DNA from 4 places in the Bacillus cihuensis genome. Region 1 is predicted to be linked to each of the others. Evidence: riboswitches for the same ligand, from Rfam matches in the RefSeq annotation. Region 1 holds a riboswitch; each other region holds the start of a gene.
The links. A riboswitch is a leader RNA that binds a small molecule or an ion and turns the genes downstream of it on or off. The one in region 1 is predicted to bind thiamine pyrophosphate.
Positions count from the first base shown of each region.

Region 1 (8,084 bases):
CTCTTGGACCGATTATAATGTCTCAGTTTATCACCACTCAAAATTCTTGGCGACATGGATATGTTGCCATTGCAGTTATTCAGTTTGCGTTGGTTTTACTCCTCTTTTTTACTCTTCCATTATGGAAACGAGTAGCAAAAAGAAGTCATGGTGATTTTAGTGAAGAACATGATAACAAAAGAATTGTTTCTCCTGATGAAACTACGTTGAAGAATGTGAAACCTTTACAAATTAAAGGTGTAAAGTTTGCGCTCGTTTCTTTTTTATTTTATTCCGCTGTGGAAGCAACCATTGGGTTGTGGGGAAGTAGCTTTCTTGTAAATGTTAAGGGCATATCAGTAGCAGTGGCAGCTCAATGGGTTTCCTTATACTACGCTGGGATCACAGCAGGAAGATTAATTACAGGATTTATTACCTTGAAGGTGAGTAACCGTATTCTTATTCGTACAGGACAGATTATAGCATTAATTGGAGCTACTTTTCTTTTAATGCCCTTGCCAACTAACTTTTCACTTGTAGGGTTTATTTTGATTGGCTTAGGATTGGCACCGATTTTTCCATGTATGTTACATGAAACACCTGCCCGTTTTGGAAAAGAACATTCTCAGTCTATTATGGGCTATCAAATGGCAATTGCCTATACAGGGAGTACTTTTTTGCCACCTATTCTTGGAATGATTGTTTCGTATTCCACAATGGAAATTTTCCCATTTTTTATTGTCGTGTACATAATCACTATGCTTCTTGGATCAGAAAAAGTAAATGCCCTTATGAAATTACGACTGTATGATAAAAATGTTAATGCTTGATTATATGAATACTAGTCTATGTATGAATGACTTATAATCTATTAAGTCGTCATTATTCTCATAACTAGTGATGGTTTATTCATTGGACAACACAAGAAATTTCACCTAGGCTTCAACAGTAAACGAAACCTATTTTTATAGAAAAGCAATAGTGGCTACACGCTTGAATAGTTGAAAATCCTTTTTATACTGCAGATTTTATGGTACCTAGAAAACAGTATTGTGGAAATATGTTATTATCACCTTTCTTACATGGGCATAATGCAGTCAATAACTTTGTTTTTTGGTATAATCATTTAGTAGTTATATTTGCGAAAGAATAATGGAATGCTCTAAGGTATAAACAATCAATATTATCTGAACTTGTAGGAATGGAGAGAAGCAAATGATTAAAAAAGTTGGTCAAATTATGTTATATGTAAATAACCAAGATGATGCATTAAAATTTTGGACAGAAAAAGTAGGGTTTAGTAAAATTTCTGAAGAAGACAATGGCCAAGGACTGAGATGGATTGAAATTGCTCCAACAAAAGAAGCTGAAACGAGTTTCGTTCTCCATAACAAGGAATTCATTGCTAAAATGCAGCCGGAATTAAATCTACAAACACCATCAATAATGTTTTATTCGGAAAACCTGGATACATTATATAAAGACTTTTCCGATAATAATATCAAAGTCGGAGAAATTGTAAGTATGCCTTCTGGTAGAGTTTTTAACTTTGCTGATAATGAAGAAAATTACTTTGCGATTATGGAAAAAAAGTGAACATAAAAAACTAACACCTCTAAAATACTAATTTTAGAGGTGTTAGTGTGGAACAACATTAAAACTTTATTAATACCGTCCTTAATTGGACGGTTCTTTGTATTAATATAATATAACTTTGTTACTGTCTTTTTTATTGAAAACGTGATAAAAGGATGTAAACTATAACTGATTCTTTTGGCATTCTGATTATAGGAAATTTTAGCGATGTGGCAAAGTGATAACGAGATTGATAAACGATAAATAAGAACAAAAATCAACTTGATCTAAGACTTACCATTTTTGAAAGGAGAAATTATGAAAGCCCAAAAAACTACGTTTAAATCGATTGATGAATACATTGTGCAATTTCCTCTAGAGGTCCAGGAAATATTAAAAAAATTAAGAGAAGTAATAAAAGAGACTGCACCGGATGCAGAAGAAAAAATTAGTTATCAAATGCCTACATTTGTATTACATAAAAATCTCGTGCATTTCGCAGCCTATAAAAATCACATCGGGTTTTATCCAACTTCTAGTGGAATTGCTGCTTTTCAACATGAATTATCCGAATATAAAGGAGCAAAAGGGTCTGTACAGTTTCAGATTGACAAACCGTTGCCTTATGAACTAATTAAAAAGATCGTTAAATTTAGAATTGCTGAGAATATAAAGCAAGCAGAAGACAAATTGAAAAAGAAGAAATAATTTTAAAAATTCCGGTTGGGATAATTGAAATGTATAAATAAAATAAACGGGTACTGAATCTAATAGAGAATTTCCTTTTAAGAATATTAAATTTGCGTTCAGATAATAGCTTACTTTTAGTTAAGGCTGTTTTCACATACTTTGTTGCTTTTTAATCATTTTTACACTAATATCCCGGGTTGATTTCCGTTGCAGGTACTCGCTTTCCGCGGGCGGTCTCAGAAGCCTCCTCAGTGCTTTGCACTTGCGGGGTCTCCCTCAACACGCTTTTCCCGCAGGAGTCTCGCACCTTCCACTACAATCAACATCTGTTCGAATTGGTTTCTTGCTAAAAACAACAATCTTTACGAAAAGAGCCTTAGTTAAAAAAGCAATGTCGAAATAATATCTGTAGTTAGGATTAAATTAAGGGGAGTTTAACAAGTAATAAATGTCAGTCATAGATAGTCAAAATGCCGCTATATTTCTTGTTATCAGAGAAAGAAACTTTTGTGGTATTTGATTCGGCTTTTTTAGTTTACTTAGATTATGTAATAAAATATATTTTAAATTATTTGACAATTAACTTAATAATGGTACTATAGATGAAAATAAACTAAATATTAACATATACCACTAGGGGTGCTTTACTGGTAAAGAACAATATTACCGAAAAAGCTGAGATTAAAGTATTGCTTTAAGACCCTTAGAACTTGATCTGGTTTATACCAGCGTAGGGAAGTGGTGGCGTCGAAAATAGGTTTGTGTATTTTATTAAGACTAGCCACTTTCTTTATGAATGTAGAGAAAGTGGCTTTTTTATTTTGTTTAACACTTTGATACAGATAACGATTAGGGGGGATTTGCCCGTAACTGACTTTGTATTGTTAGTATGTAGCATAATTTGGTCCAGTTTTTTATGAAAATATTAGTTAGTCGAGGCTCAGTATTTTGTATATTTGTAAGAAAGAGAATGATGAAACAACCCTTTATCCTATGTGGTCGACGTTAGTAGATGCTGTACATGATTTTGTTTTCAATTTAACTTAATAGTTCACGAAAATTGGATTTTCTGTTAAGGAGTTTTCTTATGAGTGTACCTGAATTGCATATTATTTCTACTGGTAAGCAGCAAATTACAAAGTTCGTTGAGATTGCATCTGAAATTCATGAGTATATTGATTTCATCCATCTTAGAGAAAAGCATATGAGTGCAGCACAACTCTATCAAGCTGTAACTTTGTTATGTGAAAAGAATATACCGCTCTCTAAAATCATTGTGAATGACAGAGTAGATGTAGCATGGAGCCAGCAAGCTTATGGTGTCCAGTTAGCGTTTCATAGTTTAGATGTCAGCGTTGTAAAAAAAGCATTCCCAGGAATTCGAGTGGGGCGTTCTATTCATTCCTTTGATGAAGCACAAACTGTTTTTGAAAAAGGAGCAGACTACGCAATTTATGGACACGTTTTTCCTACCAATTCCAAATCAGGTTTACCACCTAAAGGTGTAGAAGAACTTAAAGAGATCACGATGAGTATGAAACTACCAATTATTGCAATTGGCGGGATTACACCTTCCAATAGTGAACTATTAATTAATGCTGGAGCAAAAGGGATAGCTGTAATGTCTGGTGTATTGGATGCAAAAAGTCCAGTTCAGGCTGTTAAAGAATATTGCAGGTCGTTAGGGAAGGGGAGATAAGATGTGAGATCCATATACGATGCAATTGTTGTAGGTGGTGGCGTTATTGGGGGATCTATTGCTTATCATTTAGCTAAAAGAGGTAAACAAGTTCTTCTGTTAGAAAAAGATCGACTTGCCTGTCAGGCATCTAGTGCAGCTGCAGGAATGTTAGGGGCACAAGCGGAGCTAAGCGCAAGTAACCCTCTTTTACCATTAGCAAAAAAGAGCAGGGAGATGTTTCCAACGCTTTCAGCTGAATTAAAAGAATTCTCAGGGATCGATATTGAATTCATAAACAAGGGATTGTTAAAGGTAGCACTTACAAACGAGCAAGAAACAGAGTTAAAGAACTTGATAAATAGCCAAAGTTGGACAGGAGAGGAAGAGTGGCTTTCGACCACTGAAATTAAAAAAATAGAGCCACTCATATCTGATGATATTAGAGGTGCTATGTATATTCCTCGAGATGGTCAAGTCTCGCCATATCATCTTTCAATAGCATTTGCAAAATCAGCTGCTATGCTTGGGGCAGAAATTAAGGAATTCATCCAAGTGAGAGATTTATTGTTCGAGGATAACCGAGTAAAAGGAGTTTACACGAATGAAGGGGAATTTTTTAGTGAAAATGTCATTGTAGCAAGTGGAACATGGAGCAAATTTCTACTTGAGAAGGTTGGGGTCAAAATTGATACATATCCAATAAAAGGGGAATGTTTCTCGATTATGACACATCGTCCATTGCTTGAAAAAACGATTTTTTCTCATGGATGCTATCTAGTACCTAAAATTGGCGGGAGAATAATCGTTGGTGCAACAGAGAAGCCACATACGTTCGACCAAAGAGTAAGCATCGATGGTATTTCAGCATTAATGGAAAAAGCAAAGCGTTTACTCCCGGCTATTAAAGACACAGAGTTCGAACGAGCATGGGCTGGGCTCCGCCCCCAAACTGGGGATGGTCTTCCTTATATAGACGAACATCCAGAATTTCATGGACTATTTATTGCAACGGGTCACTATCGAAATGGAATACTCCTATCTCCGATTACGGGCCAAATTGTTGCAGATTTAGTAGAAAGAAACGCTTCATCTGAATGCACTGCATTTCGAGTGGATCGTACTTATCAAATAAATTATTAGGGGTGTATGTATTGGAAATAGTTATTAATGGTGAAAAATTAGAAATTCCTATTGATGTGGCAACTGTTTCAGAGCTTTTGCAACATTATGGCTTAAATCAAAAAGTCGTGATTGTAGAATTAAACAATGAAATATTAGAAAAAGGAAATCACCAAGAAACACTTTTGTCAAACGGAGACAGAGTGGAAATGGTACATTTTGTAGGAGGCGGATGATATGTTGAGAATAGGACCTTTTGAATTTTCTTCAAGATTATTATTAGGAACTGGGAAGTATCCAAATTTCGATGTTCAAAAGAAAGCAGTAGATGTTTCGGAAGCGGAAATTTTAACGTTTGCTGTTCGGAGAATGAATATTTTCGAAGCAAGCCAACCGAATTTTTTAGAAAACCTCGATCTTAAAAAATATACATTACTTCCAAATACAGCAGGCGCCAAAACAGCAAAAGAGGCGGTTCGGATTGCAAAACTGGCTAAAGCATCAGGACTTTGTGACATGATAAAAGTAGAACTGATTGGTTGTCAAAAAACATTATTACCTGACCCAATTGAAACAATAAAGGCATCAGAAGAGTTGGTAAAAGAAGGATTTATTGTTTTACCATATACTTCAGATGATGTTGTCCTAGCGAAACATTTAGAAGATTTAGGCTGTCACGCGATTATGCCCGGAGCTTCGCCAATTGGGTCTGGACAAGGAATAATGAATCCTCTTAACCTACGATTTATTATTGAACAGACCACAGTTCCTGTTATTATCGATGCTGGAATCGGCACTCCTTCAGATGCTGCAATTGCCATGGAATTGGGGGCAGATGGAGTTCTTCTAAACACAGCTGTATCTGGGGCCAAAGATCCAATCAAAATGGCAGAGGCAATGAAGCTTGCGATTAAAGCTGGCCGACTTGGGTTCGAAGCAGGAAGAATCGCGAGAAAAGAATATGGTCAAGCAAGCAGTCCGGTTGAAGGAATGAGCATTGGATGAGTGAACGCTATTCACGTCAAGAATTATTTACGCCCATTGGAGTAAAGGGACAAGAGAGAATTCGTAATAAACATGTACTGATAATTGGTGCTGGAGCTTTAGGAACTGGAAGCGCAGAGAACTTAGTTCGGGCAGGAATCGGATCGTTAACGATTGTCGACAGAGATTATGTGGAGTGGAGTAATTTACAAAGACAGCAGCTTTTTTGTGAAAACGATGCCAAAAAACGACTACCAAAAGCAATCGCTGCAAAGAACCGATTAAAATTATTGAATTCGGATGTAAACATTACATCGATTATAGCGGATGTATCAGTTGAAGAATTAGAGCAACTCATTGACGGTGTAGATTTAATTATGGATGCTACCGATAATTTTGAAACAAGAATGATTATTAATGATATTTCACAAAAACACAATATACCTTGGATTTATGGTGCTTGCGTAGGAAGCTATGGAATCAGTTATACGATTATACCGGGGATAACACCTTGCTTACATTGTTTAATGGAGGACATCCCTTTGGGTGGCTTAACTTGTGATACGGCTGGAATTATAAGTCCTGTTGTGCAAACCGTTGTTGCTTATCAAACAGTAGAAGCGTTAAAAATCCTTGTGGAAGATTATGAAGCTCTAAGAAACAAAATTGTTTCATTTGATCTTTGGAAAAACGAACATTCAGCTATTCGTGTAGCGCATGTAAAAAAAGATTCCTGTCTATCATGCGGAACACACAGAACTTATCCATATTTATCATATCAAAATCGAACGAAAACAGCTGTATTTTGTGGTAGAGATTCCGTGCAGATTCGCCCGGCGATAAAGACTAATAGAGACCTAGCACAACTTGAAAAAATCCTACTTGCACAAAAAGGTGAGATTGAAAGAAACCCATATTTACTTTCCTTCACTATTGGTTCTCATCGATTAGTTGTTTTTAAAGATGGTCGTGCTATGATTCATGGAACAAATGATATTTCTGTAGCAAAATCATTGTATCATCGTTATTTAAGTTGATTTTTGATGAATTTTTATATAATTTCCTAGTAATGATAAGGTATAGAGAAGAATTCAGCGATTATCACATAAGCAGAATGACTAATAAGTCATAGGTTGTACAATTCCTTCGATAAGCAACCATATAGTTGCTCATAATTGATGTCAGCGGAGAATTTAGATGGATTACGCTAGTCTCTCCCGAGGAGCATGATGGTATTGAGCTTTTGCTCGAACCCAATAGTCATACAGCAGCCAAAGAGTACCAAAATAAGCTATTTGAAGAAGGCATACCTGTAACAATGTTTGGTGTTGAAGATGTTCGCAAAGAGTGCGATAGGTTATTGAATCACAGCGTGAAGTTTACTATAGAGCCGACAGAAATGGGCGAAGTCACAATAGCTGTCTTCGACGATACATGCGGAAACCTTATTCAAATAATACAGAAGTAACTTTATTTATAACCCTGTCCTAATTTTAGGACGGGGTTTAACGTGTTTAATGTTTAAATATAAATAATATTGTGAATTCTACACTTAAACTAATGGGTGCTTCAGCATGATAAGCATGTTGCTACGGCACCTTTTCTTATTCTTATTCGACAAACGAAGCAGTTTACTTGGATAAGATTATGATAAAATTGAAAAGTATAGAAGACGAAAAAAATATTACAATTAAGTGGGTATTAAATTAAGGAAGGAAGTACAAAACTATGGATTTCGAAACAGTTATGCGAGAGCTTGAAGTCTTGGGCAAGGAACGAATGAAAAAAATGTACATATCCAATGGTGCACACGAGCCGCTTTTTGGCGTGGCTACAGGTGCTATGAAACCAATCGCAAAGAAAATAAAAATAAATCAACGTTTAGCTGAGGAGCTTTATGCTACTGGTAACTATGATGCAATGTATTTTGCAGGCATTATTGCAGACCCAAAAGCAATGACAGAGTCGGATTTTGATCGCTGGATGGATGCAGCATATTTTTATATGCTGTCCGATTATGTGGTAGCAGTAACATTATCTGAGTCAGATATTGCAC
Region 1 is NZ_KI632495.1:320,104-328,187, forward strand. It holds gene V179_RS0107305 (MFS transporter) at 1-809, shown strand, start outside; gene V179_RS0107310 (VOC family protein) at 1,195-1,575, shown strand; gene V179_RS0107315 (iron chaperone) at 1,873-2,262, shown strand; TPP riboswitch at 2,870-2,998, shown strand; gene V179_RS0107320 (thiamine phosphate synthase) at 3,332-3,943, shown strand; gene thiO (glycine oxidase ThiO) at 3,947-5,065, shown strand; gene thiS (sulfur carrier protein ThiS) at 5,077-5,280, shown strand; gene V179_RS0107335 (thiazole synthase) at 5,282-6,049, shown strand; gene V179_RS0107340 (thiazole biosynthesis adenylyltransferase ThiF) at 6,046-7,065, shown strand; gene V179_RS27325 (VOC family protein) at 7,194-7,496, shown strand; gene V179_RS0107350 (DNA alkylation repair protein) at 7,757-8,084, shown strand, end outside.

Region 2 (8,084 bases), on a different contig from region 1:
TTTTCGCGTTCGATGAATCCAAAACCTTTTTCTGCGTTAAACCATTTAACTTTACCTTGTTCCATTGTTGTTGCCTCCTAGTGCGTTCATCACACATTGTATTACTATCCTTGCTCAAAGTGACAATCGAGTCAAAAAGTTCTCACTTTTAGATTCCTACAGTACCGAACAAAAATAATTCCTCTTAATAGTAACAGGATTTGGCAACGATTGCAAACCAATAAAATAAATATTTTTGACAAGGATGTCTGTTACTGGATAACTATTCAAACATTATTACAGCCCATAAAATGTTTTTGTATTTCCATATATATCTACGTATACCTTCTCTACCGGTACCTTCTTTATTTCCGCTATTAATTGAATGCTACGATGAATCATTTTAGGATGAGTCATCGTATTTTTAAATGATCCTTCGAATGGCCATGGTCCATCCGTTTCCACCATCAGCTTATCTAAAGAATACTCTTTTATCAATTGTTGAATTTCCGTTTCATACAAACAATCCGGAGTGACTGAAATATAATAGCCATTTTGAATCATACGCTGAATCGTTTTTGCGTCTCCTTTAAACCAATGGAAATGTGCCTTCGTCACCGAGTGTTTCTCTAAAAGGTCGCAAACGACAGGAGCGTCATCGTATACTGCATGAAGAATAATTGGTTTATTCAGCTTTGAAGCTTGTTTTACAAACACATCTAATATTTCAATGTAAGGCTCGACTTGTATGTCTGGATGCTCAATCCGCAAGTAGTAAGGTAAGCCCACTTCACCTACAGCTACCATTTGATTTTTGTGTTCATCCAAAAATGAACATATTTGACTCAATTCCCAATCACCCGGCAGCTCTTGTTCTGGATGAAAGCCAAAAGCAGGCTTTATTCGTTGATCCATCTCTGCTAAGGCTAAATTTCTTTGAGAAGAAGCGAGATTCGTTGATACGGAAATAAGTGCTTCTACTTTGTATGCTTGCAAATCTTTTAAAATGGTTGACCGGGCACTTTCTGAATATTGATCAAAATGAATATGAGCGTCGATGATAGAATGTATCACATAATCACCCGCAATTCATTGTATATCTTTTTTTTCCAATTTAAAAATTCCTCGCTTAACAAAATCGATGCTTGCCTTGGTCTTGGAAACGGAACGACAAACTCTTTTTTCACATGGGTAGGCTTCTCTGATAACACAATAATCCGATCAGATAAATAAAGAGCTTCTTCAATATTATGGGTAACAAGCATTATAGCTCGCTTATCTTCTTCCCAAACAGATAGGAGCCAGTTTTGCATTTCGAGTCGCGTGAATTCATCTAGTGCTGAAAAAGGTTCATCTAAACAAATCAGTGATTGCGGGCTTAAGAGACTGCGAATAAATGCAACTCTCTGCTTCATTCCTCCAGAAAGCTCATAAGGATAAGCATTCTCATATCCTTTCAGGCCCGCTTTATCAATCATTTGTAATGCAAGTGCGTGATCAGTCTCTCCCACTATTTCACCACCAAGTAGGATATTACCGAGGACTGTTCGCCAAGGCAACAGCGATGGACTTTGAGGTGTGTAACTTATCGAACCAGTTTTACCGTTAATACGTTTGCCATCCAAGCTAATTGCTCCAGAATCAGGTGAATACAAACCACCAATTAATTGGAATAAAGTGCTTTTCCCACTCCCAGAAGGACCTAATATCGACACAAACTCCGCTTCTTTTACACGAAGAGACAATTGATCCAGTACTTGATTTTCACCAAATGATTTCGATATGTTCTCGATTAAAAGTTTAGTCACGCCCCTTGCCATCTCCTTTCGGCTTCCACTTCACAATCATCCGTTCCAACGATACAATCAAAGTAAAGAATACCAAGCTCAATATCATGATCAAAAAGATCGCAACAAAGACGCGATCCGTTCGAAAGGATGACGATGCTAAGGTCATATAGACACCTATTCCTTCTTTAGCCCCGAGCCATTCGGAAATAACAGCCCCCATCACACTGTATGTAGCAGATATCTTCAAACCTGAGAAGATAGACGGTAGCGCATAAGGCCATTCCAGCTTCCAAAAGATTTGTCCCTTCGAAGCTCCTGCCATTTTCATATAATGCGAAAGCTCTGAGCTCGTCTGCTTAAATCCATCCAAAGTAGCCACTGTGATCGGAAAAAAACAAACAAGCGTAATGACAATGATCTTAGGTAAGATACCAAAGCCGAACCAAATAACGAGCAATGGAGCCAACACAATGATCGGAACGTTTTGTGAGAGAATGATGATTGGATAAACCGCTTCTCTGAGCCTAGGAAGTAGATGTAGCCCAACAGCAACTGCAATACCTACACTTGCTCCAATTAAAAATCCCAAGATTGTAAGTCCGATTGTCGCTGTTAAGTGGTGATAATAATTCGACCATCCTTCAGCACCTTCTAATACGATCTGTGAGGGAGAAGGTAGGAGCCACCTCGGTATTTCGAAAAGACGACAGGACACTTCCCAAACGACGAACAAAAGGATGAGGACCAAAACTGGTCGCCATCCCTTATGCCAAATGTTCATGGGCGATATTTCTCTGTCAGTTTCTCCATAGATGCACCGCTCGGTTGATAAAGGATTTTCACTTGGGATATCACATTACTGCTACCAATCTCAATCATTCGTTGATTCATTTTCTCGATAACCGAAAAGATCTCTGTCAAATTACCTTCCATCGTTGTTTCAAGCGGGTGCACTTCATATTTAATACCCGAGTTATGAATAATAGCGATCGCTTCATCGACGTAAGGAATAACATCTTCGCCATTTTTCGTTTTCGGGATAATTTGAATGCTTACTAATGAGTCACTCATGTTGCTCTCCTCCTTAATTCGGTAAAAATTCATTGGTAAACGCTCGCTTCGCCTCTAGTTTACTTTCAAGCAAACCGTTCTCATACATCCAATTTGCATAGTCTTCCCAAACCTTTTGATCTTGAACGCCCCATTTCGAAGCGTCATCTTGATATTTGGGTGATAACCATTTTTGACTAGCTTTTACTAATTCCGAGTCTAGATCAGGAACTTCTTTAATTAAAATATCAGCTGCTTTTTCTGGATGTTCAATCGCATATTGATATCCTTTGGACACTGCTGCTACAAAAGAACGAACCGTTTTGGGATCTTCTTTTATCAAATTCTCACTAGTTGTGAGCACGGGTGTATAGTAATCTAGCTTTTTCGAGTAGTCTGTCACATATTGCATATTCAATTTCTCGCCACGCAACTCGGCTTCTATACCTGTCCAACCATAGTATATCCATGCAAAATCAATATCTCGTTTCACCGCTGTAAAAAAGTCCGTATCTCCCATATTTACAAAATCGACTTTTTCCACATCTCCACTTTCCTGTTTCATCAAAGAAGAAAGTACCGCCTTCTCTACAGGTGCTCCCCAACCGCCATACGTCTTTCCTTCATAATCTTTCGGTGAAGTAATTTTTTTATCAACTGGAGAAGCAAATCCAGACGTATTATGTTGGATAATGGCAGCAAGAGAGACTAATGGCACTCCTTGCACACGTGCTTCTGTCAAAGCTTCCTGGTAGCCTATTCCGAAGTCTGCTTTCCCCGCAGCAACAAGCTGGTCAGCACCCGCTTCACCTGGCATTATGATTTCAACATCCAACCCCTCTTCTTCAAAATACCCATTTTCCTTCGCGACATACAAACCAGTATGATTTGTATTCGGCGTCCAATCTAAAACAAGAGTGACTTTCTTTAATTTCTCCTGATTATTTCCCTTTGAACCATTGTCCTGACTATTCCCGCAAGCAGCAAGAATCAGTACCGTACATAGTAATACAAGCCATTTCTTCATCACAATTCCTCCTTTAAATATGTCTTTACAAAGCAGAAAACGAAGAAACAAGGAGGAAGATATGTAAACGTTTAAGGAATAGCGCTACGCAAAAAAGCACCGTAGGTTTATACCTAGGGTGCATATCATAACAAATAAGTCCTGTTTAAATATGTTCCCTACGCTGGTTTTAACCAGATCAGGTTCCAAGGGTATGTATCTATTGGATACGGTCTCAACCAGCAACACTGGTACCCCTACATGTTTCATTATTTAATTCGTTTTATGCTTCATTACCTTATTACTTTGCCATAGGTGGTGGGGTTTTTCAAGAGTTATGCTTAAAAAGAAGGGCGATGTTAAAGCTCATTGTTGATTTTGGCAATATGTTGACTGGAGCGGAAGGCGTGAGACTCCTGCTTAGAAAAGCGAGTCAAAAGGAGACCCCACAGGCGCACAGCGCCGAGGAGGCATCGCCTGAAGTGGAAATGACAGGTTTTCAGAAAAGCAATCAATAGAGATGGCATGCCTACTAATCTATCGGAATCCGAACTTGAAAAAATAATGACGCGTATTCTTTTATTACAAGTCAAGCATCCTAAACAGAAAATAGCAAGCTTAGTAATACCAGAGCTAGAATATGCTCAAACCTTGCCCCTCACTTACCTGGTCTATCACGATGAAGAGCCAGTCAGATACTCGGAAAGTACATGGAAATGGTCGAAATCTTCCCCCTCCACTGGAAGCTCGTCAAGTGAAAGTTATTATGGTGATAGTGGCGGTGACAGCGGCGGTGGAGCAGACTAATCTAGTAAAATTTAAATGGAAAGCCAAATACCTATTTCAATTTACGCTCAGTTACAACACTAGATTCCTCATCCAATTTAGATTTCACCACATAAAAACACGTATGAAAAGCGGTTTTTCATCGCTAACCCATACGTGTTCTTTACGTGCTATATTTAATAACAGCCAATTTTAAGAATCAATTTCTGTTTACACGATTATACTTCAGGTGCTTGTCCACCAAAAGCTGCCCACTCTTCCCTTGCCGGCCCGTATACACCAGGAACAGTTAAACCTGCCTGACGCATGAGTACAGTCATTTGGCCACGATGATGTGCTTGATGACCAATTAATAATCCAAGCACCGTGTTAATGGACCACATTTCCCCGTACATTTCTCTCTCTTCGTTCAATGTTTCGTCATTCCATTGTTCGCGAATCGAAGCGACCATCTCTTCGCTTGATGTGCGATATGCCTCAGTTATTTCACTCGCCGTTTTCGGTACTGGCGCATCATGCCGAGCCGCATTAAAAACAAGCCCTGTACGTCCAATCATTTCATCAAGCGTCGTTACGATATGCCAGGCAATCCTTCCAAGTGTGCGATCTTCAGGCGATACTTCCTGTGCTAATGATTCATCTGTTAACGCATTCAATATTTTTTGTGTAGATCCACTTTCATGCTTCCAATTTGTCAAGAAATCCTCAATTGTACTAAACATCTCTTCGCCTCCAATTAGCAATTTCCATCTATCAACATTACCTACATTCGCTAATAATATCCACATTCCTGCTAAAGATTACTATGAACTTTTGTTCTATTGTTTCTCAACCTTTCTGAATTATTTAGTTTAAAAAGTAAATCAAGATGAATTAGTTCTTAGACATACATAATACCGCCCACAAATGCGGGCGGTATTATTATATATTAAGGTATGTTTTCATTTGCATAAGGTGTTTTTAAAAGAGGAGGAATTTTCATAAAACCACTGAAAGCATTTCTATAAATTTGCCGACCGTGGACGTTTTAGTGAGATAATCTTATGCCTATTCAATCGACTTATCTTTTCCAGGTCCCGTTTCCAACACATTTTCTATATAATATTTACCCCATTCATACATAGAATCTAGAATCGGCATTAAGCTTCGTCCATGCTCAGTTAGAGAATATTCTACTTTTGGAGGAACAACAGGATAGACCTCGCGATGAATAATCAAATGATCCTCTAGTTCACGCAATTGATTCACTAACATTCGTTGCGTAATTCCTGGCATTAGCGCCTTCAGTTCACCAAAGCGTTTAGTGCCCTCTTTCCCTAAATGCCACAATATCAACATTTTCCATTTACCACCAATAACAGAAAGAGTCAGTTCTTTTTCACAATTAAAAAATTTATCCTCTAGGTTTGGCATTTGCTCCACCTCATAAATATATTATAGTATACTTTTTTTCACTATGTTTCATAAACGTATGTACTTTAATTATTAATAGTATAAGCAACTGTTTACGTTTAGTAAAGGTTAAATCAAAGAAGCAAGTATGGATGAAACTAGGAAATTGCTACTTTACTGACTCCTCCAGAGTAGCAGAGTCACTAGAATAAAAGGACTGGTTCCATAGGAAAGAAAAACATTGAATTCGATAGCTGAAATGCCGTAACTGTAACGATCCCCGAAAGTTCACTCTGTTAGGATGTATAAAACAATGAAACGAACGGAGTCATTTTTGCCCACAAAAATAACCCATACTAAATTGTATGGTATATAATCCATTCTAGAATCTGGATTTATTATGTGAAACATCCAAAAGATTTTGCTGCCATTTAATACGGGTTAAAGTGAATATTGCAAAACCAAAAAAGTCAAAAGACCCCACATCTACTATAAATCGTTTAAATCACGCGTAAGTGACACGATAAACGATGTATAGAGTGTGAGGTCTTTACCCTATTGGGATAACCTTTGTTTACGAATTAGACAATGATTAGGTCGTCATGCGAATCATCTAGATTGGCAATTCCTTTTTCTAGTTTCCCTATCAATCTAATTGAGCTGAGTAAGGATTAATTTTTTTTCTTAACAAACTGATAACATATCCTAATACTCCGCCGATAATAGCAGTACTGATCCAGCCAAGTCCTACTTCATAGCCTGGTAGAATAGCAGTAAATAGCTCATTAATTACTTTAATTTCCACTCCTGCAGCTTTTAATCCATCGAATAAACTAATAATAAAAGTCATTAGCATCGTGCCTAAATAAACTTCTTGTCTTCCTTTAAAGAATGAATGTAAGAAAGTTAAAAAGATTAACGCGATTGCTAATGGATAAATCGCTGAAAGAACAGGAACAGATATACTAATTAACTTCATTAAACCAACATTAGCAAAAATCGTACTAAAAATAGACAATACAACGGCGAACATTTTGTAAGAAATGTTTGGAAATAACTTATGGAAGTAAGATGAACATGCCGTAATAAGTCCGATACTCGTTGTTAAACATGCTCCTAATACGATTATTCCTAGTATTGGACCTCCGAATGATCCGAAGTAGTGAGTAGAAACAGCTGTCAGAACGGCTCCACCATTTTCTAAATGTCCAATCCCATCTACACTTGATGCCCCAATATACGTAAGAGAAGTATAAATAATAGCCAAAAGCGCTGAAGCAATTAATGCAGCTTGTGTACAAACGATCATCGTTTGCTTCTTAGATGTTACACCTTTTTCCTTAATAGCATTAATAATAATGATACCAAAAACAAACGCCGCAAGAGTGTCCATTGTTAAATATCCCTCTTGGAAACCTTTAAAGAATGCATGCTCTGTATAAGCTTCGATTGGAGCTTGGAATTCTCCAATCGGATTAGCGATTCCAAATATAATTAAGATTGCAATAACAATTAATAAAATAGGTGTCAAGATTTTTCCTACTATATCGACAATTTTCGACGAATTGAGTGAAAAAAAACAAGTTATCCCAAAGAATAAAATTGTAAAAATCAGTAATGGTAAAAAGCCAGCATTTTCAGGTAAGTAAGGTTTCAAGGCGATTTCGTATGAAACACTACCCGTTCTTGGTATCGCGAATAATGGACCAATGGATAAGTAAAGAGCCATCGTGAAAACAAGTCCGAAAATTGGATGTACCCGACTCGCTAATGATTGTAAATCACTTTTACCCGATATCCCAAATGCCAGAACGCCTAGTAACGGAAGGCCGACTCCTGTTACGACAAACCCAGCATTAGCTGACCAAAAATTCACACCCGATGATTGACCGAGCATGACAGGGAAAATAAGATTCCCAGCCCCAAAGAATAAAGCAAATAACATAAATCCTACAGCCACTAAAAATGAAAATGATATTTTATTAGTCATATTAAACTCCCTTCGTAGCAAGTAAATTATTTTTTTAATATACGAAAGATACCACACAAATTATACTTACGCAATATATTTCAAAGAATTT
Region 2 is NZ_KI632496.1:21,171-29,254, reverse strand. It holds gene V179_RS0117965 (cold-shock protein) at 1-65, opposite strand, end outside; gene V179_RS0117960 (TatD family hydrolase) at 277-1,053, opposite strand; gene V179_RS0117955 (ABC transporter ATP-binding protein) at 1,050-1,787, opposite strand; gene V179_RS0117950 (ABC transporter permease) at 1,780-2,550, opposite strand; gene V179_RS0117945 (thiamine-binding protein) at 2,547-2,840, opposite strand; gene V179_RS0117940 (ABC transporter substrate-binding protein) at 2,854-3,846, opposite strand; TPP riboswitch at 3,985-4,094, opposite strand; gene V179_RS0117930 (hypothetical protein) at 4,390-4,632, shown strand; gene V179_RS0117925 (DinB family protein) at 4,830-5,333, opposite strand; gene V179_RS0117920 (winged helix-turn-helix transcriptional regulator) at 5,659-6,024, opposite strand; gene brnQ (branched-chain amino acid transport system II carrier protein) at 6,650-7,993, opposite strand.
Region 2: another riboswitch for thiamine pyrophosphate. It lies ahead of V179_RS0117940 (ABC transporter substrate-binding protein); the one in region 1 lies ahead of V179_RS0107320 (thiamine phosphate synthase).

Region 3 (8,084 bases), 1.9 Mb from region 1:
AATTCCGTTAAAAAGTTAAGTATAGTAGAAGATAAGAGTAAAGAAAATTTAACTACTAGAGTCTAACTCAGCAGCGATTGATCGTTAAAATGCATGTTAATAAGTCTGAATATTCAATAATTAATTGAAATAGAAATAGTTACGGATTCTTAGCGATTACTAATTATTCAATGAATGTTGATGTCTAGCTCCAGGCGTCCTCTACTTGTTTCGTACATATGGCGCCTTGTGCTTTTTTAGAATTAATATTGATATTGGAGGATGCAATATGCAAATTAAGAAGTCAATCGATAAAATTCCCGGTGGTCTAATGGTCGTACCACTTCTTCTAGGTGCCTTATTAAATACAATCGATCAACTGCATATCCCATTTATTATGAACATATTAAAAACGCTAGGGGTTGCAGCTACTGAATCCGGTTATTATGAGTTTTTTAAAATCGGTGGCTTTTCACAAGCCCTATTCAAAGATGGAGCTTTGACTTTATGTGCTCTTTTCTTATTTTGTGCAGGTAGTCAAATGAATTTCCGAGTAGGCGGAAAAGCGTTGAAAAAAGGCGTCATTTTAACTGCAACCAAGTATTTAGCCGGTGTTGTGGTCGGAATTGTTTGGGGGCTGTTATCAGATCCTGTCAACGGTTTCCTCGGATTGTCAACTCTCGCAATTATTGCTGCAATGACAAATGGGAATGGTGGAATGTATGCAGCATTGACAGGGCAATACGGCAATCGTTCTGATGTAGGTGCGACAGCCGTTCTTTCACTTAATGATGGCCCGTTTTTTACATTAATGGCTCTTGGAATGATGGGAGCAAACTTTCCAATCATTGCCTTTATTGCAGTTCTCTTACCGATTTTGATAGGAATGTTGCTAGGGAATCTCGATAGTACAATACGCGAATTCTTAGCAGCCGGTGAATCTCTCGTTATTCCTTTCTTTGCTTTTGCATTAGGTGCTGGGATGAACTTGTCGAACTTTTTTAATCCAGAAGTGGTCGGTGCGGGTATTGCACTTGCTGTAATGACGGTTCTATTTTCAGGTGGAGCTATGGCGCTTGCTTTCAAGATATTTCGCGAGAAAAGTTATATTGCACCTTGGGCAGAGGCCTCTACTGCTGGGAATGCAGTTGCTACACCTGCAGCCATTGCCGCAGCAGCTTCGGTAGCAGCGGGATCTGGATTAATGACATCACAAGAAGCATTAGTTTATCAGAATCTATCGAGTGTGGCTACTGCTCAAATCTCAATTGCATCAATCTCGACAGCACTACTAGTTCCCGTTGCTGTTATTCTTGCAGATAAATATCAGAGACGCAAAGGGATTGATGGAAAAGAAGAGTTTCAGCGAAAGAATAAAGAACGGAACATTGAGAATCCTGCAGCCCCTGTGAAGATGTAAGAGTTTGATTTGGATATACCAAAATAAGTAAACGGGTTATAATTGTGCGTAAAATACAGAATAATCTGATGTTTAATCCGTAAATAAGAAAGGTGAGATCATGTATGGACTATTCTTTTGAAGGCTATTTAAGAAATGACGGAACTGCTGGAACGAGGAATTATATTGGCGTTGTATGTTCTGTCGTGTGTTCTAGTGTGATTGCTAAGGAAATTTCAGAAAGTGTACCTGGGACTATTCCGATAATCCATTCAAATGGATGTGCCCAACTTGGTGATGATTTTCAACTAACAAAAAATATGTTGGTCGGTATTTCAGCTAATCCAAATCTTTATTCGGCACTTCTTGTAGGATTAGGCTGTGAGACGAATCAAGTTAGCGGATTACTAAAAAGCATTCCGAAAACAAAGCCAATAGAAGGAATCGGCATCCAACAATTAGCAGGTGGAGAAAATACAACAAAAAAAGGTGTGCAGATTGTTGAACAATGGGCAAAGGAAGCGGCAGCAATGAAAAGAGAGAATCTTCCGCTTTCTTCTTTGACTGTTGGGATTGTAACTGTTGATATCGATGAGGATTCATTGAAAAGAATAGTTCCTGTAGTAGGGAAAGTAATCGATTTATTAGTTGAAAATGATGCGACAGTGATGATGGGACTTACAGATACTTTAGAGCCGGCTGGTTTATTATTGGCAGAACGCACAAACAGTCAAGAGGCAAAAGATAAACTAAGAAAGTTGGAAGAAGGATTACACCGGAAACGTTGGAAAGAAATTCATAAAGACCAAAGTGCTGCTCGCAGTTTCTCAAAAGAAGAAAAATTATTAGCTGCTCTTGAAGCTCAAATGACAGGGACTAGTCCAATTGAAAGTCTACTTGGCTATAATGAGAAGCCGAAAGAGAAAGGGCTACATCTTATCGTTGGTACGAGCAATATGGTAGAGACTTTTTCTAATATGGCCTCAAGTGGATGTAATCTAGTGATCGTTGTGAGTAGCCGAGGAATCTTGACAGGTTCAGTCGCTCTGCCGTGTATGACAATTACACCGCAAAATCCATATGGCTCATTTGATGAACTAGTCGATTATACAATAACCGAAGAGGATCCTTCTGTTCAAGTGGAAAAAGTCATGAAAGAGCTAGTAGAAATCTCTTCAGGAAAACAAACGAGTCTTGAAAAGTTGGAACTAGGCGAGTTTTCTATTCCACATGTAGGAACAACATTTTAATAGAGGAGAAGGAGGATGGGGAATGGACAAAAAATATAATGCACTCAAATTAAATCCGAACGACAATGTGGCAGTTGCATTGAAAAATTTAAAATCAGGCGAGCTGCTTTCTATACAAGGTGAAAAGGACCAAATAAAGGTGATGGAAGATATTTCATACGGGCATAAAGTGGCTACCTCTTATATTAAGAATGAAGGAAAAATCATGAAGTATGGAGAGTGCATGGGAATTGCGACAGCAGAAATATCTCCTGGGTTTCATGTCCATGTTTTCAATGTTCGTGGTCTTAAAAATGAAGAAAGAGATCATTCTTTTATAGATCATGTTGATACATTCAGTTCTTGAAAACTAATTGAATAAGGTAATTATACGCTCAAATTAATTGAGGAAGGGGCAATACAATGCAAACATTCGAAGGGTATCGAAGACCAAATGGCAGTATAGGGGTCAGAAATCATGTAATTGTCATGAATACAGTAGGTGAATTGGCGAGTTTCACCAAAAAAATAGCTCAGCTCGTTCCAGGTGTGATTCCAGTCGTCCACCAAGGAGGGCAAGCTCAGTTCCCCGAAGATTATAAGCAGACAATCCGGACTTTAAAAGGGACTGCGGGACATCCAAATGTAAGTAGCGCCCTATTTTTAGGCATGGGTGATGACCCACTTGCAAAAGAGCTTGAAGAACTTTTAAAAGATGAAAATCATCATGTTCATGCCATTTATTTTAATAAAGATAAGCCTGTTAGTGAGGTCCTTAAAGAAGGGAAACAATGGCTAGAAGAAGCAATGGATAGAAGTAAAACTGAAAAGACAGAAACAGCTGATGTTACTGAGCTAATCATTGGACTTGAATGTGGTGGATCAGATGCATGGTCAGGGATTACCGCAAATCCGGCGATTGGAGCATGTTCCGATTTTATTGTAAGAGATGGCGGGACTAGTATTCTAGCGGAAACAACAGAAGCCATCGGTGCCGAACATATTTTGGCAAAGCGAGCCATAGATCCTGAAGTAGGTAAGAAATTTCTTAAAATAGTAAAAGAATATGAAGAAAGAATCAAAGACACGGGTGAAGATATTAGGTCAGCAAATCCGACTCCAGGAAATATGGCAGGGGGATTAACGACCTTAGAAGAAAAATCTTTAGGTTGTATTAAAAAAGGCGGAAATTCAACGTTAATGGAAGTAATTGATTACGCCGAAGCACCATCGAAAAAAGGGTTTATCTTCATGGATACACCTGGATATGACGTAGAATCGGTAGCCGGCCTTGCGGCTGGTGGAGCACAGATTGTTTTATTCTCCACTGGAAAGGGTTCTCCAACAGGCTCACCAATCGTTCCTGTCATCAAAATTGGCACAAATCCAAGACTATATGAAATCATGTCAGAGCATATTGATGTGAATGCTGGAAAAATAATCGAAGGGAAAAACACGATTGAGGAAATAGGCGAAGAAATTTACCAAAAAATAATGGCAACAGCGAATGGTTCGATGACTGCATCTGAAAAACATAAAAATCAAGAATTCGCGATTTGGAGATTGGCAGAAACGATATAAAGGGATCATGAACGAAACTAGCTCTTTGCTCGTAATTTAGTAGGTTAATTTAGTTAGACTAAAATGACAACTATAACTTATGAAATGAGCTAGATTAATAAAGTATGCCACAAAATAAGTAGATTTAACGTTTTAATGGGGAAAATTTCAAGTTAGAATCGTGGTTGAAAGAAGAACTGAGCTAAGAGGTTATCTGAAAACACCCATAAGCGTCTGCTCTAAAGCCCAACGATGAAAAAGAAAAAGGTTCAGGGCTTATAAACTGTATCACCTTATGAAGGTTGCGGCACGGAGCTGAATTTGCAGAGCCCCGCACCTTTTCCGCAAAAGAACGTTAATTGCAAATTTTCAGGCATTGCATTTTTGCTTCAACATGGTATGATGACAGTAACTAAATATACATTGCACTAGGGGAGTCTTTAAGAGGCTGAGATGGAACTTTGTTCTAGACCCTTTGAACCTGAACCGGATCATGCTGGCGGAGGGAAGTGGAGATATTAGCTTAGCTAGTTTATATGTGAATATCTACCCCTTTCCTATTTCAGGAAGGGGGTTTTTGGTTTTGTTTAAAAGTTTCGTTTTCTCACTACAACGATTTTCCTAGCAAATGTATAAAACAGATGAAAAGGAGATGAAATGGTGAATTCGATTAGAAAACTTTCACTTACTGCCATGATTACAGCATTAACAGCACTGACTAGTTCCTTTGTTTTTATTCCAATGGGTTTTGCTAAAATCTTTCCGATCCAACACTTAGCGAACGTATTAACGGCCGTTATGTTAGGGCCTGGCTATGCCATTGCTCAAGCTTTGCTCGTCTCAATCATTCGAAACATGGCAGGAACGGGTTCTATCTTTGCTTTTCCAGGCAGTATGATTGGGGCTTTGCTTGCAGGACTATTATTCAGGTATACAAAAAAGATTGGTTTTGCTTGTCTAGGTGAAGTTATAGGTACGGGGATTATTGGGGCACTTGCTTGTTATCCACTTGCCTTGTTGTTTTTAGGAAAAAAAGTTGCTTTGTTTGGCTTTTTACCCGCATTTTCAATTAGTTCTTTAGCAGGCGCAAGTATTGCGTTTATATTATTAAAGGTTTTCTTGAAAAATAAATATTTGGAGGGGTTACTATATGAAAACAGCACTTACAATCGCAGGCTCTGATTCAGGAGGGGGAGCAGGAATTCAAGCTGACTTAAAAACATTCTCTGCACATCATGTGTTTGGTATGTCTGTTATCACAGCTGTTACCGCCCAAAATACGGTAGAGGTTCGTTCGATTCAAACGATGAGCAAAGAAATTATTCGCGACCAGATATCAGCAGTGTTCGACGATATTGAAGTTCATGCTGTGAAAATTGGGATGCTTGGTTCGGCTGAAACGATTGAAACGGTTGCCAAAACGCTACATACATATAAGCCGCAGCATATTATCCTTGATCCAGTCATGATTTCTAAAAGCGGGCATCATCTACTTGAAATGGACGCTGTAGAAGCATTGAAAAAGCTATTGATACCAATGGCAACGATCGTGACTCCGAATCTACCAGAGGCGGAAACGTTATCAGGGAAAACGATTCAATCCAAACAAGATATATATGAAGCTTGCCAGATCATCGAGCAATTAGGAGCGAGAGCAATCTTGTTAAAAGGAGGACATTCTGCCGGAGATCCAAACGACCTTTTTTATGATGGAGCTAATTATATATGGTTAAGGAGTGAAAGAATTTCAACGAAAAATACTCATGGTACAGGCTGTACACTTTCATCAGCGATTGCCGCTAACTTAGCAAACGGACTTGGAATCGAGGATGCAATCCGTCAAGCAAAAGAATATATTACGCAAGCTATCCGTGACAGCTTTGCCATCGGAAAAGGACATGGGCCAGTCAATCATTTCTATCAATTTCAGAAAGTTCATCAATCATAATGGAACTTCCATCAATGTTTTTTTACCTTCGCACTGACGGTTCGTTAATGCGGGATAAAGTGAAACTTCAATTAGTGGGGCATCCCCTACTAATTGTTAGTTGAACCAATCGGGCTTTTACGGGCAGTTATCTCCACACGCTTCTTAGATTTCTCTAAGCCCTGAAGTGGAGGTTACTGCCCGTTAATGCGGGATAAAGTGAAACTTCAATTAGTGGGGCATCCCCTACTAATTGTTAGTTGAACCAATCGGGCTTTTACGGACAGTTATCTCCACCTACGCTTCTTAGATTTCTCTAGGCCCTGAAGTGGGGGTTACTGCCCGTTAATGGGGGATAAAGTGAAACTTCAATAAGTGGGGGGCATCCCCCACTAATTGTTAGTTGAACCAATCAGGCTTTTACGGGCAGTTATCTCCACCTACGCTTCTTAGATTTCTCTGAGCCCTGAAGTGGGGGTTACTGCCCGTTAATGGGGGATAAAGTGAAACTTCAATAAGTGGGGGGCATCCCCCACTAATTGTTAGTTGAACCAATCGGGCTTTTACGGGCAGTTATCTCCACCTATGCTTCTTAGTACCTCTAAGCCTTGAGGTGGGGGTTACTGTCCGTTAATGCGGGATAAATCTGGAGGGGATTATTATGCTAAAAAGAATTGAAGTATTATTTAAGAAAGTTCGAAATGTAAATCCACTTGTTCATCATATAACCAATTCTGTCACAATCAATGATTGTGCGAATATTACTCTTGCTATTGGCGGCTCTCCTGTTATGGCATCAAGTGTGAATGAGGCCGCAGATATGGCGAAAATCGCTCATGCACTAGTCATCAATTTAGGGACGCTGAACGCGGATTCCTGTGAAGCAATGATTCTAGCTGGAAAAGCAGCTAACTCTGCTAACATACCGGTTATACTTGATCCTGTTGGAGCTGGGGCAACACCTTATCGAATCGAGATGGCTGAAAAAATTCTTCAAGAAGTGAAGATGAGCATTATTAGAGGGAATGCCAGTGAAATTTATAGTTTAATAGGAGGCCAAAGTCAGACAAAGGGCGTGGATTCAGGTATGGTGTCTCTTTCAGGAGCGGACCTTGCTGTCAAAGCAGCAGTAGAACTAAACAGTACAATCGTTGTAAGTGGTAGAACAGATGCAATTAGTAACGGTGAAACGACTGTTATAGTGAACAATGGTGATCCCCTATTGACAAAAGTGACAGGTACAGGCTGTATGGCGACATCCTTAATTGGCAGCTTTGCTGGCGTAACAGATCAGATGCTTGACGCAGCAGTAGCGGGAATATCTGTCATGAGTATTGCTGGCGAATTAACGAAAAGCAAGCTATTAGAAGGAGAAGGAACAGGTACTTTCCGAGTGAAATTAGTCGATACGATATCACTGATGAACGGAGAGATTTGGATGAAGGAGGTACAAATAAATGAGTACGCTACGAGATAATCTTAGTCTTTACCTTGTCACAGAAGAATCAATTCCGCTTGAGAAACTTGAGCAAATTATTGAAGAAGCTATTCTTGGAGGAGTTACAGCTGTTCAATTAAGAGAAAAAAACTCGGATGGAAAAATCTTTTATGAAAAAGCGTTAAAAATTAAACAATTACTTGCCAACTATTCCATCCCGCTTTTCATAAATGATCGCGTGGATCTTGCACTTGCTGTCGGAGCGGATGGTATTCATATTGGGCAAGGTGATATTCCTTTATCTGTTGTGAAGCAATTAGTTCCTATGTCTATGAAGATTGGCGTCTCCGTTAAAAATGTCCAACAAGCCTTGAAAGCTGAGGCAGACGGAGCTGATTATATTGGGGTAGGTTCTGTCTTTCCAACTTCAACAAAAAAAGATGCTTCGATGCTACAGCATGGAGTGCTTAACATGATTTGCCAAGCTGTTACCATTCCAGCAGTTGCGATTGGCGGCATAACCTCCGCAAATCTTCCCCAAATTCTCAATAG
Region 3 is NZ_KI632495.1:2,257,465-2,265,548, reverse strand. It holds gene V179_RS0116645 (fumarylacetoacetate hydrolase family protein) at 1-66, shown strand, start outside; gene V179_RS0116640 (2-keto-3-deoxygluconate permease) at 269-1,399, shown strand; gene V179_RS0116635 (UxaA family hydrolase) at 1,504-2,628, shown strand; gene V179_RS28185 (UxaA family hydrolase) at 2,651-2,974, shown strand; gene V179_RS0116625 (UxaA family hydrolase) at 3,031-4,188, shown strand; TPP riboswitch at 4,588-4,692, shown strand; gene thiW (energy coupling factor transporter S component ThiW) at 4,828-5,349, shown strand; gene thiD (bifunctional hydroxymethylpyrimidine kinase/phosphomethylpyrimidine kinase) at 5,318-6,115, shown strand; gene thiM (hydroxyethylthiazole kinase) at 6,756-7,571, shown strand; gene thiE (thiamine phosphate synthase) at 7,552-8,084, shown strand, end outside.
Region 3: another riboswitch for thiamine pyrophosphate. It lies ahead of thiW (energy coupling factor transporter S component ThiW); the one in region 1 lies ahead of V179_RS0107320 (thiamine phosphate synthase).

Region 4 (8,084 bases), 930 kb from region 1:
TTGTCGTTGCACTCGCGCTTCAAGTTCAATTCCTACAAACAGGGGATGTAAAATTAATTACCGCAGCGATTGTTATCGGTGCATTAATCATTCCGCAGATAAAGGATAAGCAGAAAGAAAAAAGTATGAAGAGGAAACGTTTAAAAGAATTGCAAATGCAGCAAACATTGGTGAAGGGGGCGAAAGAGGTTGCTACAGCTAAATCAAATTTATAAAGTGTTTAACCAAGGAACTCCAGATGAAAAGCTAGCGTTAAAATCTCTCGAGCTTACCCTTGAAAAAGGTGAATTTGTGACCGTCATCGGTAGTAATGGTGCCGGTAAGTCAACACTGATGAATATGATTTCCGGTAAGTTGATTCCTGATGCAGGTTCAGTGATCATAGATGGTAAAGATGTTTCATCCGTCGATGAGTATGTACGTTCAAAAATGATTGGCCGTGTTTTCCAAGACCCAATGGCTGGAACTGCTCCACATATGACGATTGAAGAGAACTTGGCAATTGCATATGGCAGAACGAATAAAAGAGGCTTGAGATTAGGTGTCACGAAAAGTCGACGTAGCTTTTATAAAGAAAAACTCGAGACTTTGCACCTCGGATTAGAAAATCGGATGAATGCGAAAGTAGGTATGCTTTCAGGCGGTGAACGGCAGGCGTTGTCGCTATTGATGGCGACCTTCACGAATCCGAAAATTTTGCTACTTGATGAACATACAGCAGCTCTCGATCCATCACGAGCCGACCTTATTACTAAACTTACAAAAGAGATTGTTAGTCAAAACAATCTTACGACATTAATGGTCACTCATAATATGCAACAAGCCCTTGATCTTGGCACCTCCTTAATTATGATGGATAAAGGTCAAATCATCTTTGAAGCAAGAGGCGAAGAAAAGCAAAAGTTAACCGTAGAGAAGCTTCTTCATGAATTCCAACGAATTAAAGGGGAAAAAATGCTGAATGATCGAGCTGTATTGATTTAAATAAGGAAGATTGTTTTTATTACATTTTTTAGAAACATATATTGACGAATATAGAAGCAGTGAGATAATTATGAAATCTCACTGCTTTTTTATGATGATCTCAAATGGTTTAGTTGGATGTAAGTAATCTATCAGTGCAACCTTGCTAAATATCCTTTGAATAAGATTTTTGTATCAATAAGTCAGCGCCAGATCATTGAAGATATCAAATCCCCTTAACTGCTCCATAATATCCTCCTAGAAGTAGGATGACAAAATATAATATGAATACAAGATCATGTTTAGAAAAGCCGATTTCGTAATAATATGTCCGGTCCCGAGTGTCGGAAAATCGCTTTGCTTCCATGGCTATAGCAATCCGGTGTGCACGTCGGATACTCCCTGATAACATTGGGATGGAATAAGCTTTCATTTTAAAAAAAACGGACCGTATACCTGTTTGTCTGACCACACCACGCACTTTCATAGCATTTTGAATCGTTTGAAACTCCTCCAGCATAATCGGAATTAATCTCAATGCTGCCATAAAACTATAAGCATATTTTGGCTTGAGTTTGACTTGTTGCATTAAAGAATAGAACAGATAGACGGGTCTCGTAGTTAAGGCAAAGGTTAATCCTAGCACTGCAAATAGCAAGGCGCGAAAACCAACGAGTAGTCCCCTAAAAAAGCTTTCTTCGGTAATATGAATGAGCCCCCACTTAAACCAAGTGGTGTTTCCTTGTCCAAATAAAATCATCGAAGAAGAAGTCGATAAAAATACAACAAAAAAAGGGATAAAGAGTAATAAAATTCGTTTGAGCGGCTGTCCTGTAAAACACAAAAATAAAATCAATACGATTATCGTGAAGTTTACCATGAAAAGTAAATTATGAACTAATAACACAACTATACACAACATAATTAATACGAATAACTTAAGGCTAGGATTAATTTGGTGTAGCCATGTTTCTTTACTCGAAAAATCTAATTGCATGACGTTCCTCCATTACACGGATACTAATTCAGAATTAATGCTTATACTTTGTGTTTCATCGCTGATCACTTTCCCAGCCTCTATTGTCCAAATTCTTGTTGCAAAGTTGTTTGTAATCTGTTCATCATGGGTAATCATGATAATCGTCGTACCTTTCAGTCTGAGTTCTTCAATCCATTCAAGTAACGCAAAGGTGTTTTTGGAATCTTGACCAAAGGTAGGCTCGTCTAAAAGAATGAGTTTTTGTTCATTTACAATCGATGCAGCTACACTTAAACGACGCTTTTGTCCCATTGATAATTGATAAGGGTGCTTATCCCGATGGTCTACTAATCGGAACCATTCTAGAAGTTCTTCGACTTTTTTTTCTATTTCTCGAGAATCCTTTTTGTCTACTTTTAATGTGTAGGCGATTTCTTCATAGACTGAATTTGCGACAAATTGAAATTCGGGATTTTGAAACACGAATGTCATGAAATCTGATTGTTTTTTCACTTTTTTAATAGCAGTCCCTACTAGCTCACAATGTCCTGTTGTTTTGATGAATTGCATGAAAGCATGTAAAAGTGTACTCTTGCCAGCACCATTTTCTCCTTTAATAACAATCCATTCTCCAGAATAGGCTTGCAATTGATCTACTCGTATTTTTTCTTCCTTTTGCCTAAATCCCTTAAAGTTTTGCACATCTAATATTTTCTCCTTTTTTTCAAAAGGCGTCCTCAAACGAAGCAGGGGGGTGGTATCTAGATACTCTTCCCAAACACCTGGAAACCAGATACCTTGTTCCCTCATTTCCTCTTGATACGTTGACAAGATGATTTCTTTTGGTCCATCGGCTATAATCTGACCAGCTTCATTAAAAAGAATGATTCGATCAATGAATTCTAGGACATGATCAATTTTATGTTCCACTATAATGACTGTTTTTTCTTGGCCGACTTCTTTTAATACATTCCAAATCTCTTTTGTTCCTTTAGGATCAAGCATTGCTGTTGGTTCATCTAAAAATAATACATCGGGTTTTAGGGCCAAGACCGATGCTATCGCTAAGCGTTGTTTCATGCCCCCAGATAGTGTTTGAATGCTAGTATGAATATTTGGTAAATGTAAGCCGACCTGCTGTAAGTGATGATGGATTCGATCAATCATTTGTTGTTTTGGAACGTTAATATTTTCAAGGACGAATGCAATTTCTTCATCAACAAATGGCATGCAAAACTGACTATCTGGGTCTTGAAAAACATACCCAAAAGAAGGGGGACTTACTAATTCTTCAGCTTTCATAGGAACTTCAATGGAATGAGGTATTAAGCCGCTTAAAACTTGTAAAAGCGTTGACTTCCCGCAACCTGATGGTCCGAGCAGGAGGACTTTTTCCCCTTTATAAATTGTAGAAGATAAGTCCTTAAATAATAAGGAAGTATCTCCTGGGAATTTCAATCGTAATTTATCTACATGTGCAATTCGTTCCATAGTTATCAACCCTTACTTTTGATCCAGTTCTGCATAATCTTTACTTGATGCTGGACGAACAAGATTTGTTACGCCTGTCGCTTCTAAAACTCTCACTAGATAGTAAGCAAACACTCCAGCAAAAAGAATAGACCCGAGAAATCTAGCAATCATAAATAATGTTAAATTCCATGCCGCAAGTTTGCCGATTTCTCCATAGGCGAAATCCATAAGTACCGATCCTAAGCAAGCAGCGATAGCCGATAATATCGCTACTGAAATATGAAATCGTTTATATTTGAATGCCATAAAGACAAGCTCTGCAAACAATCCTTGGACAACGCCATAAAGTAGTACGGTTAGCCCCCATGGTGAACCTAAAAGAAATTCACCAGACGCCGCTGCGATTTCGGCAAGCAATGCAACGCCAGGTTTACGGATGATCAAAAAGGCAACAGTAGCAGCAATAAACCACATTCCATACATAAATTGATCGGCATGTAAGCCAATTGGTTTTAGAGCATAATACACCGAGCCCCATAGAATATAAACAATGCCAAATGCAATGGCAATCACAATCGTCACTAATATGTCTGTCAATTTTAATCCCTTTGTCATGTTACGAATCTCCTTTATTGAGAATTTGCTAGCCTTTATACTTCCAATATTTCTTTTTGAACCGGCCATGTTTCTAACCGATACGCCATCTCCCAAAAAGAGTATTCATATTGACTACTAAGGATGAAATGCTCTTTCATTCGTAGTTTATCCTCCTCTGTCACTTTTTTCGCAATCTCATCGATTCTCTTAATCTGTTCTTCTACCAATGTCCGGAACCAATCGCCTCCATATGCAGCGATCCACTCTTGATAAATCGGTTCTTCTGGTGTACATTCTTTTAGTCTTTCACCGATTTCATAATACAACCAGTAACATGGCAGAATCGCCGCAATTACGTCACCTAAATGTCCTGAATAGGCAGCACGATACATATGTGATGTATATGCATAAGCGGTAGGTGCAGGCTTAAAATTTTTCTGTTCCTCTTCGGTAATGCCCAATCGTTTGGAAAAATTCTCATGCAGCGATAGCTCAGCTTCATACGTTCCTTGTGCATGGCTGGCAAGTCGACTCGTTGTGTATAAATCTGTGGCTTTTACTGCCCCTAAAGCTTGTACTCTAGCAAAATGAGATAAATAATAAGCATCTTGCATCACATAATAGCGAAAATTGACTAGTGGAAGTGACCCATTTCCAATTCCTTCAACAAAAGGGTGATGAAAGCTTGCTTCCCAGATGTGATCAACTTCTTTACGAATTTCCTTTGAAAATGTCATATAAATTGCCCTCCATTTTTTTAATTATTAGACATAAATGAAAATAATGATTCGGTATCATCTTTTAAAATAAGTTATGTTAAAGCTCATTGTTGATTTTGGCACTATGTTGATTGGAGCGAAAAGCCAACGCCTTTCGTTTCAATCAACAGAAATGTTTAATAGAGACACAACATAAAAAACCACTTCCTTTTTAGCATAAGAAAGTGGTTTTGATCGATTACAAAATAGGTATCTTCGTTAAGACGCCCCCACTTCCCTACGCTGGTATAATCCAGATCAGGTTCTAAGGGTCTTAAAGTCTCACTTTAATCTCAGCCTTTTCGGTCTACGAAGCATCAAATATCTTCTTCAGCTTCATATCCCATTCAAGAGGCACCCCTAGTGGTAAAAATTGTTTATTTAATTGGTATTTGTCTAAATACTATCATTAAATTTATAATTGTCAACCTTTTGTGAAATAAGAGTGGTATATTCCGTTTAATATAACGTAACGGATAGCTTCTCCAAGCCCATTTTTTGTTCCTCTTACCCAACTCATAATTTATCCATAAATGGAAACTATATAAGCAATGGTAGAAATGAAGGTGATGAATCAATGAAAAAAGGTTGGTTTCAAAATAAAAACGGACAAGGGGATACGGAACAAAAGAATGCGACACAAACATTAGCAAAATCAAAAGACTTTACTAAAACTTGTTATTACAATCAAAAAACTAATATTCATTTTTGTTTAACATATTTAACTACTTTAGTTGACGAAAAAATCATTGAGCAAAGTATTCTTTCATCTTTATTGGCAGGTGATTTTCATTCGATTGATGATATTAAGAAAATCATGCCTCTTTATGATGTTCAAATTTGTAATGATCCTTCTAAAATTGAGGAAAATTTATGTAGCGGTTATGTGCTACTGACGATTGAAACTGAAGAAAAGAATTATGGTTTGATTGCTGCCAAAAAGGAAATTGTTCGTGCGCTATCACCTCCAGAAGTAGAAATTTCCGTTGTTGGCCCAAAAGAAGCTTTTGTGGAATCGATTGCGACAAATTTAAACTTAATTAGAAGAAAATTGCCTGTTAAAGAATTAGTCATTGAAGAATTTACAATTGGTAGATTATCTAAAACAAAAATTGCTATCTTACACATTGAAGGCATTACAAATCAGGAAAATATAAACACCGTCAGGCAACGTTTAAAAGACATTGAATTTGATGATATATCTGACAGTTCTTACATCGTGCAAATCATATCCGATAATTCGAATTCACCATTTCCCCAGTTACTCGATACAGAAAGGCCTGACAGAGTCGCTGCAGTTTTGGCTGAAGGAATGATCGCCATTTGCGTTGATGGTTCACCACAGGTTTTAATTACGCCGACTACGTTAGTTAATTTTTTTAGTTCATTCGAAGATTATTATTTAAATTGGATAATTGCTTCATTTTTTAGACTGCTTAGGATGTTTGCGGTTACTTTTTCGATCTTGATCACGCCCCTCTATGTGGCGGTACTTACTTATCATTATGAAATTATTCCACATGATTTATTAAGTACATTGATTACATCAAGGAGAATTGTTCCTTTTCCACCAATCTTAGAAGCAATAACGTTGGAATTAACGATTGAATTGTTAAGGGAGGCTGGGGCGAGACTACCGACAAAAGTTGGCCAGACAATTGGTATCGTAGGAGGTATTGTTATTGGAACCGCTTCGGTTGAAGCAGGTCTAACAAGTAATATTCTGCTTATTCTCGTCGCACTGGCCGCTCTTGCTTCTTTTACGACGCCCGTTTATAAAATGAGCAATACGATTCGCTTACTTCGCTTTCCTTTTTTGTTGTTTGCTCAACTTTGGGGATTAGTTGGCATTGTCTTTTGTGTTTGTATTGTATTAACCCATCTAATCCGCCTTACTTCCCTTGGTAGGCCGTTTTTAGATCCATTCTATCCACCAAGGTGGCAAGACTTAAAAGATTCCTTGCTCATGTTACCGTTCAAAGAGCGATCGATGCGTCCACAATTTTTAAGAACGGAAAATCCTTACCGCTTCAGTAAGAAAAAAGCAAGCGTCAAAAAAGATATTGATGAATGAAAATGATGATAACGAAAAGTAGGTGATGACTCAGTTATGCAAGAGCAAACCATTCCTGATAGACTGAAAATTTCTCCTTTTTTAATTTTTTATGTGATCATGGCCATGCAGATAGGACTCGGTGCGTTGGATTATCAGCGTATAATTGCCAAAGATGCTGGTTACGACGCATGGATTTCGATAGTGTTTGCCGGTACATGCCTACATATTATTGTTTGGATGATATATAAAATTGCTAAAATCGTGAATGGAGATATCGTAACGGCTCATATGTATGTTGCTGGGAATCTCATTGGGAAGGTTTTAAGTTTTCCATTTATTTTCTATTTTCTTTTGCATTCCTTGGCTTCTCTTCGTACATTATTCGAAATCCTCCAAGTTTGGATATTTCCTACTTTGAACCTTTTCTGGTTTTCACTAGGGTATATGTTGCTTTCAATGTATGTTGTTTTTGGCGGATTGCGGACAGTTGTTGGAATTGCCTTCTTTTCCTTGGTCTTGCCAGCTTTTCTTGTATTTACATTTTTTCCTAATTTATTGTATTCTAACTTTGAAAGTTTATTGCCAATTTTTGACCATTCGGTAAAAGATTTGATAAAGGGTTCCTTTCACATGTCACTTCCCTTTATCGGCTTTGAAGTCGTACTGTTTCTATATCCTTTTATTAAGGAATCACAAAAGTCGGAAAAATGGGCCCATCTAGGGTTACTTGCGACAACGTTTCTTTATACGATTTTGGCGATTTTAACCTTTGCTTTTTTTTCGGAAGGACAGTTGCAAAAAGTAATGTGGCCAACATTAATGATGTGGAAGATTTTTAAATTATCGTTTGTAGAGCGTTTCGAATTTATCGGCATTGCATTCTGGAATTTAATTATCCTACCTAATGTTTGTATATCAATCTGGATTGGATCCAGGCTAGTGAAAAGAATTTTTAAGATTAGGCAGAAAAAAGGGGTGTATTTGTTGATTATCGCCCAATTGGGGATGATCACATTCATTCATACACGGGAAGAAATTAATTTATTAAATAGCTTGATGGCGAAAGTAGGGTTTGCTTTTACGATGCTGTACATCCCTCTATTATTCATAGCTGTCTACATAGTAAAGAAGGTGAAGAAAAAATGAAAAGTCTTATGATGTACTTATGCATACTGTGTCTACTGTCAGGTTGTGTTGAAACGAATACGATTGATGATATTAATATCATACTTGCTGTCGGATTAGACCAATCTGATCG
Region 4 is NZ_KI632495.1:1,246,488-1,254,571, reverse strand. It holds gene V179_RS0111945 (ABC transporter permease) at 1-215, shown strand, start outside; gene V179_RS0111940 (ABC transporter ATP-binding protein) at 190-984, shown strand; gene V179_RS0111935 (energy-coupling factor transporter transmembrane component T family protein) at 1,190-1,960, opposite strand; gene V179_RS0111930 (ABC transporter ATP-binding protein) at 1,973-3,433, opposite strand; gene V179_RS0111925 (ECF transporter S component) at 3,446-4,030, opposite strand; gene tenA (thiaminase II) at 4,066-4,749, opposite strand; TPP riboswitch at 4,989-5,142, opposite strand; gene V179_RS0111915 (spore germination protein) at 5,348-6,844, shown strand; gene V179_RS0111910 (GerAB/ArcD/ProY family transporter) at 6,881-7,972, shown strand; gene V179_RS0111905 (Ger(x)C family spore germination protein) at 7,969-8,084, shown strand, end outside.
Region 4: another riboswitch for thiamine pyrophosphate. It lies ahead of tenA (thiaminase II); the one in region 1 lies ahead of V179_RS0107320 (thiamine phosphate synthase).